Linked DNA regions of Desulfocurvus vexinensis DSM 17965. Each later gene encodes a partner of the first gene's protein in a complex. Links are inferred from orthologs where the notes say so. Each region holds a gene or a part of one and is shown in the gene's direction. Other genes may lie near its edges.

Region 1 (2,951 bases):
GGACACGGCGCACACCCACGGCACGGGCTGCACCCTGTCGGCGGCCATCGCCACCGGCCTGGGCCAGGGCCTGGGGCTGCGCGAGGCCGTGGTCCGCGCCCAGCGCTACCTGAACCTGGGCCTGCGCCACGGCTTCGCCCCGGGCCGGGGCGCGGGGCCGCCCGCCCACGGCGCGCCCCTGGACCTGCTGGCCGCCGGGCGCGATCCCCTGGACGCCGCCCTGGACGCCGGGGTCGGGCGCCGGGGCCGGGGCTGAGGGGCGCACCGGGGCCTGGGCCGGGCGCCGCGGGCTTGACACGGCGGAACAAATAGGGTTTCTAGCCTGCGCACCGTGGGGGGATTGACACCCCAGCCCCGCGTGGCTAATGCATTAGCCTTTTGCGGGGTGTCCGGGCCGCGCGGGCCAGCGCCCGCGCCTCTGGCCGCCGCGGGTTTCGGGCGGCACGGGCCGCGCCGGTGGGGCGCCGTGCCCGCACGGGGCCGTTTTCGTCTTTCCGGAATCTTTTTTTGCCGACCGGGGTCGCCGCCCCGCAGCGCCTGACGCCGGGCGGGCACGCGCCACGCAGGGGTGGTGGAATTGGTAAACACGCTGGTCTTAGGAGCCAGTGCCGCAAGGCTTGAGGGTTCGAGTCCCTCCCCCTGCACCACGACGCCCGCACTGGCCGCCAACGATTTCCTCTGAAAACGAGGCAGACGCACAAGGAGCCGAACACATGGAATACAAGGTCGAAGAGCTGTCCCCCGTCGAGCGCAAGGTGGTTGTCACCGTCCCCGTTGAAGAGGTGGACGCCGCCATCCAGGCCACCGTGTCCGTGTATCGCACCACGGTGGACATCAAGGGCTTCCGCAAGGGCAAGGTGCCGTCCCAGCTGGTGGAGGGCCGCTTCCGCCAGCAGATCTGCGAGGAGGCCACCACGGACCTGGTCAACGTCCACCTGAACGAGATCATGGGCGAGCTGGGCGTGCAGCCCATGTCGCGCCTGGACGTGGACGCCGGGCTGCTGGCGCGCGGCGAAGCCTTCACCTACAGCGTGAAGTTCGAGGTCGCCCCGACCTTCGAGGTGCCCGAGTACATGGGCCTCGAAGTGGAGCAGGAGAAGCCCGAGGTCGATCCCGCCGAGATCCAGGCCGTGGTGGATCGCATCCGCGAGAACCTGGCCGAGATGCAGACCGTCACCGAGGACCGCACCGCCCGCGACGGCGACGTGGTGGTGGTGGATTTCTCGGCCTGGCAGGACGGCAAGGCCGTGGACGAGATCAAGGCCAACGGCTTCCAGATGGTCCTGGGCGACAACCAGTCGCTGCCCGAGTTCGAGGCCATCGTGAAGAAGCTCAAGCCCGGGGAGAACGGCGAGGACGACATCACCTTCCCTGAGGACTTCATCAACCGCGATTTCGCGGGTCGCACCGTGACCCTGCGCGTGAAGCTGCACGAGATCAAGGCCAAGGTGATGCCCGAGCTGGACGACACCTTTGCCAAGAAGGCCGGCGGCTTCAAGGACATGGCCATGCTGCGCGAGGCCATCGAGAACTCCTATCTCGAGTCGCGCCGCAACCTGGTGCGCGCTGACGCCCAGAAGAAGCTGGTGGACCAGCTGCTGGCCAAGGTGGACTTCCCCCTGCCGCCCATGGTGGTCGAGGAGCATGTGGACCAGCTGCTGGGCGATTTCAAGCAGCGCGTGGAGAGCCAGGGCCGCCGTCTGGAAGCCCTGGGCAAGACCCCCGAGGAGCTGCGCGGCCAGTTCCGGCCCAAGGCCGAGGAGATGGTGCGCACCCAGATGCTGCTCCTGGCCGTGGCGGCCAAGGAGGGCATGGCCGTGACCAACGAGGAGGTGGACCGCCACCTGCTCCAGGAGGCCATCCGCACCAAGCAGGACCCCGAGACCGTGCGCCGGTACTACGAGGAGCACAACCTGATGTTCGCCCTCAAGGACCGCCTGCTGGCCGACAAGGCCGTGGAGAAGATCTACGCCAGCGCCAAGGTCACCGAGGTGGCCCCGGCGGCCCCGGCCCAGGAGGGCGGCGAGGCCAAGCCCGCCCGCAAGGCCCCGGCCAAGAAGGCCGCCCCCAAGGACGCCGACGCCCCCGAGGCCGCGAAGAAGCCCGCCGCCAAGGCCAAGAAGGACGGCGCGGAAAAGAAGGCCCCGGCAAAAAAATCCGCCCCCAAGGCGGACAAGGCCGACGAGTAGCCGACACGCGGGGCGGGGTTCCGGTGCCGGAGCCCCGCCCCTGTCCTTCCGGGCGGCCTGCCGTCCCGGCCCTGCCCGCGTCCTGCGGGCGCGCGCGTTTTTGAAGCTGGACGCGCCAAGGGCCCTTGACGTATGTTCGACCATGGGCCGCAGCGCGTCCGGCGGCCCGTTCACCAGCAAGAAAGGGGGATTTCCGACATGCCCACCGTGCCGATAGTCATCGAAACCACCGGGCGCACCGAGCGTGCCTACGACATCTATTCGCGCCTTCTGCGCGACCGCATCATCCTGCTGGGCACGGCCATCGACGACCATGTGGCCAGCCTGGTCTGCGCGCAGCTGTTGTTCCTGGAATCCGAAAACCCGGAAAAACCCATCAACCTGTACGTCAATTCCCCGGGCGGGGTGGTCACGGCAGGCATGGCCATCTACGACACCATGCAGTACATTTCCGCCCCCGTGTCCACGGTGTGCATCGGCCAGGCGTCGAGCATGGGCGCCGTGCTGCTTGCGGCGGGCGAACCTGGTATGCGTTTTGCTTTGCCTCACGCGCGCATCCTCATCCACCAGCCCCTGGGCGGGATGCAGGGCCAGGCCACGGACATCGACATCCACGCCCGCGAAATCCTGCGCATGCGCGAGATGTTGAACGGCATCCTGGCCCAGCACACCGGCAAGAAGCTCAAGAAGATCGCCGAGGACACCGAGCGCGACTACTTCATGGGCCCCCAGGAGGCCAAGGACTACGGCATCATCGACAAG
Region 2 (3,654 bases), on another replicon or contig:
CTGCGACATCGCCGTGCCCGAGCAGCCCGAGAAGCCCGACAAGTTCCTGGAGGACCTGGAGGACAGCCCGCTGCTCATCGACGGCGGGTTCTAGGCCGCCTGCGGGCGCGACACGAACCATGGCGGGGGGCTGCGGCCCCCCGCTTTTTTTGGGCGTTGCCGCCGGGCCCGGGGTGGCGCGGCGGGCTGTCTCCGGCGGCAGGACCACCCGGCGGGTGGGGGCGCGGCTGGCGCACGGGGCGGACTGCTCCCCGGGGGCAGGGCACCGCGAAGGGAAATGGGCTCCGGGGCGTTGGGGGCGGTCTGTTTCGTCGGCGGCCGGAAACTCGGCGGCCGGAGGCGGTTCGTCCGGGGATTTCGGGGCGGCTGCGGCCTGGCGCCGCCTGGGGGGGGAGGTTTCGCGCGGGCCTTTTCCGCCGGGGGCGGGGCGTGGCCGTGCGGCGCAATCTTTTTTCTGGAAATGCTTGACAGGCCCGGGCGCGTCCTCTATTGATACGCGGCTGTGAGTTGGAACATACCGCCCTGACCGGGGCGGACGTCCGCTGCTCATCGATCCCTGCGGGGATCCTCTGGGAGTGGAAGATATCCTTGCATATTAAGAGCAGGGGGAGTCTTCCCCCTGCTCTTTTCAAGTTTTTGAGGCTGGCGTCGAATGGCCGGAAGTGCCGGGACCAGAGAGACGCCGATCCGTGGGGCAACGGGCGTGCCGGTCGCGCCGCCCGAGCCGTAAATCAGGATGGAGGAGCTTGATGCCGACCATCAATCAGTTGGTCCGCAAGAAGCGGAATTTGCAGCTCAAGAGAAAGAAGACTCCGGCCCTGCAGGAATGCCCGCAGCGCCGCGGCGTGTGCACCCGCGTGTACACCACGACCCCCAAGAAGCCGAACTCGGCTTTGCGCAAGGTCGCCCGCGTGCGTCTGACCAACGGCATCGAGGTCACTTCGTACATCCCGGGCGAGGGCCACAACCTGCAGGAGCACTCCGTGGTCATGATCCGCGGGGGCCGCGTCAAGGACCTGCCCGGCGTGCGGTACCACATCATCCGCGGCACCCTGGATACCTCCGGTGTCGCCGACCGTCGCAAGAGCCGTTCCAAGTACGGCGCCAAGCGCCCGAAGTAACGAAGGGAGTAGAGGTCAATGCCCAGAAAAGGTCCCGTTCCCAAGAGGGAAGTGCTGCCTGATCCGATTTATCACAGCGTGCTGGCCGCCCGGTTCATCAACCGGCTCATGTTCGACGGCAAGAAAAGCACGGCTGAGACCATTTTCTACAAGTCCCTGGTGATCCTCGGCGAAAAGGCCCAGGAGGATCCCATCCGGGCTTTCGAGAAGGCCCTGGACAACGTCAAGCCGCACGTCGAGGTCAAATCCCGTCGCGTGGGCGGCGCCACCTACCAGGTTCCCGTGGAGGTGCGCCCCGAGCGCGGTGTGGCCCTGGCCATCCGTTGGCTGATCAACTACGCCCGCTCCCGGGGCGAGAAGGGCATGGTCGCCCGTCTGTCGGGCGAGCTGCTGGAAGCCTACGGCAACCGTGGCGGCGCCGTGAAAAAGAAGGAAGACACCCACCGCATGGCCGACGCCAACAAGGCGTTCGCGCACTACCGCTGGTAGGGCTTGGAGTTTACAGTGGCACGAGTTGTCCCCATTCCGAAACAGAGAAACATCGGTATCATGGCCCACATTGATGCGGGCAAGACTACGACTACCGAGCGGATTCTCTTCTATACCGGTGTTTCCCACAAGATCGGTGAAGTTCACGACGGCCAGGCCACCATGGACTGGATGGAGCAGGAGCAGGAGCGCGGCATCACCATCACTTCCGCCGCCACCACCTGCCACTGGCGTGAGCACCGTATCAACATCATCGACACCCCCGGGCACGTGGACTTCACCATGGAAGTCGAGCGTTCCCTGCGCGTGCTCGACGGTGCCGTGGCGGTGTTCGACGCCGTGGCCGGCGTGGAGCCGCAGTCCGAGACCGTCTGGCGCCAGGCCGACCGCTACAAGGTGCCCCGCATCTGCTTTGTCAACAAGATGGACCGCGTGGGCGCGGACTTCTTCCGCTGCTGCGACATGATCAAGAGCCGCCTGGGCGCCAAGCCCGTGCCGCTGCAGATCCCCATCGGCTCCGAGGACGAGTACCGCGGCGTGGTGGATCTCATCCGCGGCAAGGCGATCATCTTCGACGACCAGTCCATGGGCGCCAGCTACAGCTTCGTGGAGATCCCCGAAGACCTGCTCGACGTCTACGAGACCATGCGCCAGGAAATGCTGGACGCCATCGCCGAAGAGGATGACGTGCTCATGGAGAAGTACCTCGGCGGCGAAGAGCTGACCGAGGCGGAGCTCATCTCCGGGGTGCGCAAGGCGACCACCAGCATGACCATCGTGCCCGTGCTGTGCGGCTCGGCCTTCAAGAACAAGGGTGTGCAGCCCCTGCTGGACGCCGTGGTGGACTACCTGCCCTCGCCGGTGGACATCCCGGCCATGCGCGGCGTGAACCCCGACAACGGGTCCGAGGTCGTCTGCGACTGCGACGACTCCAAGCCGCTGGCCGCCCTGGCTTTCAAGCTGTTCTCCGACCCCTACGTCGGGCACCTGACCTTCCTGCGCATCTACTCCGGCTTTGTCGAGTCCGGCATGACCGTGGTCAACGCCGCCAGCGGCAAGAAGGAGCGCATCGGGCGACTGCTCAAGATGCACGCCAACAAGCGCGAGGAGATCAAGTGGGCTGGCGCGGGCGACATCGTCGCCGCCGTGGGCCTGAAATACGCCTCCACCGGCGACACCCTGTGCGCCCTGAACTCCTCGGTGATCCTGGAGTCCCTGGACATCCCCGAGCCGGTCATCGAGGTGGCCATCGAGCCCAAGACCAAGGCGGACCGCGACACCCTGTCCGACGCCCTGGCCAAGCTGGCCAAGGAAGACCCGAGCTTCCGCGTCAAGGGTGACGAGGAGACCGGGCAGACCCTTATCGCCGGCATGGGCGAGCTGCACCTGGAGATCATCGTGGACCGCCTGCTGCGCGAGTTCTCGGTCAACGCCAACGTCGGCGCGCCCCGCGTCGCCTACCGCGAGACCCTGACCAAGCCCAACAAGGTGGACCACAAGTACGCCAAGCAGTCGGGCGGCCGCGGCCAGTATGGCCACGTGGTCATCGAGGTCGAGCCGAACCCGGCCAAGGGCTACGAGTTCGTCAACGCCATCACCGGCGGTGTCATTCCCAAGGAATACATCCCGGCTGTCGATAAAGGCATCCAGGAGGCCCTCACCTGCGGCACCATGGCGGGCTACCCCGTGGTGGACGTGAAGGTCAGCCTGGTTTTCGGTTCCTACCATGAGGTTGACTCCTCGGAGCAGGCGTTCAAGGTCGCCGGCTCCATGGCCGTCAAAGAGGCCCTCAGGGGCGCGTCCCCCGTGCTTCTGGAACCGATCATGGCTGTCGAGGTCGTCTCGCCCGATGACTATCTGGGCGACGTCATGGGTGACCTGAACTCCCGCCGGGGCCGTGTTTCGAGCATGGAAGCCCGCGCCGGGGCCCAGGTCGTCCGGGCGAACGTCCCGCTCTCCGAAATGTTTGGCTACGCCACCGACCTGCGGTCCAAGACCCAGGGCCGGGCGACGTTCACCATGCAGTTCGACCACTACGAGCGGG

What was found. Proteins that work in one complex are often made in the same cells at the same time.
Region 2: the proteins of tig (region 1) and rpsG are in contact, whole or in part, in a crystal structure (PDB 3GTY), measured with the Thermotoga maritima proteins. The link is inferred for Desulfocurvus vexinensis DSM 17965 from one-to-one orthologs. Residues at the interface, in WP_004081061.1 of Thermotoga maritima: Glu122, Val124, Val129, Leu130, Tyr133, Glu188, Gly259, Ile262, Tyr263, Glu266, Ser270, Glu273, Gln274, Glu277, Arg308, Gln311, Ile312, Ser315, Tyr316, Glu325, Arg329, Arg336, Leu363, Phe366, Trp367, Arg373, Leu377, Arg381, Leu384, Glu387; in WP_004081843.1 of Thermotoga maritima: Lys34, Lys52, Lys55, Glu59, Arg62, Gln63, Glu66, Asn67, Lys69, Val71, Arg95, Ala109, Lys110, Lys111, Gly112, Arg113, Pro114, Glu117, Glu121, Ile124, Ala125, Tyr127, Asn128, Asn129, Thr130, Gly131, Lys135, Asp139, Arg142, Met143.

Annotation. Positions count from the first base shown.
Region 1 is NZ_JAEX01000002.1:431,150-434,100, forward strand. It holds tig (trigger factor), read left to right. Parts: upstream 1-713; coding sequence 714-2,189; downstream 2,190-2,951. Other genes in the region: thiD (bifunctional hydroxymethylpyrimidine kinase/phosphomethylpyrimidine kinase), read left to right, coding at 1-256; clpP (ATP-dependent Clp endopeptidase proteolytic subunit ClpP), read left to right, coding at 2,388-2,951. UniProt on the Bacillus subtilis protein: Involved in protein export. Acts as a chaperone by maintaining the newly synthesized protein in an open conformation. Functions as a peptidyl-prolyl cis-trans isomerase.
Region 2 is NZ_JAEX01000032.1:12,347-16,000, forward strand. Bases 1-2,874 are described here. They hold rpsG (30S ribosomal protein S7), read left to right. Parts: upstream 1-1,139; coding sequence 1,140-1,610; downstream 1,611-2,874. Other genes in these bases: rpoC (DNA-directed RNA polymerase subunit beta'), read left to right, coding at 1-94; rpsL (30S ribosomal protein S12), read left to right, coding at 750-1,121; fusA (elongation factor G), read left to right, coding at 1,626-2,874. In the rest of the region: more of fusA, read left to right, coding at 2,875-3,654.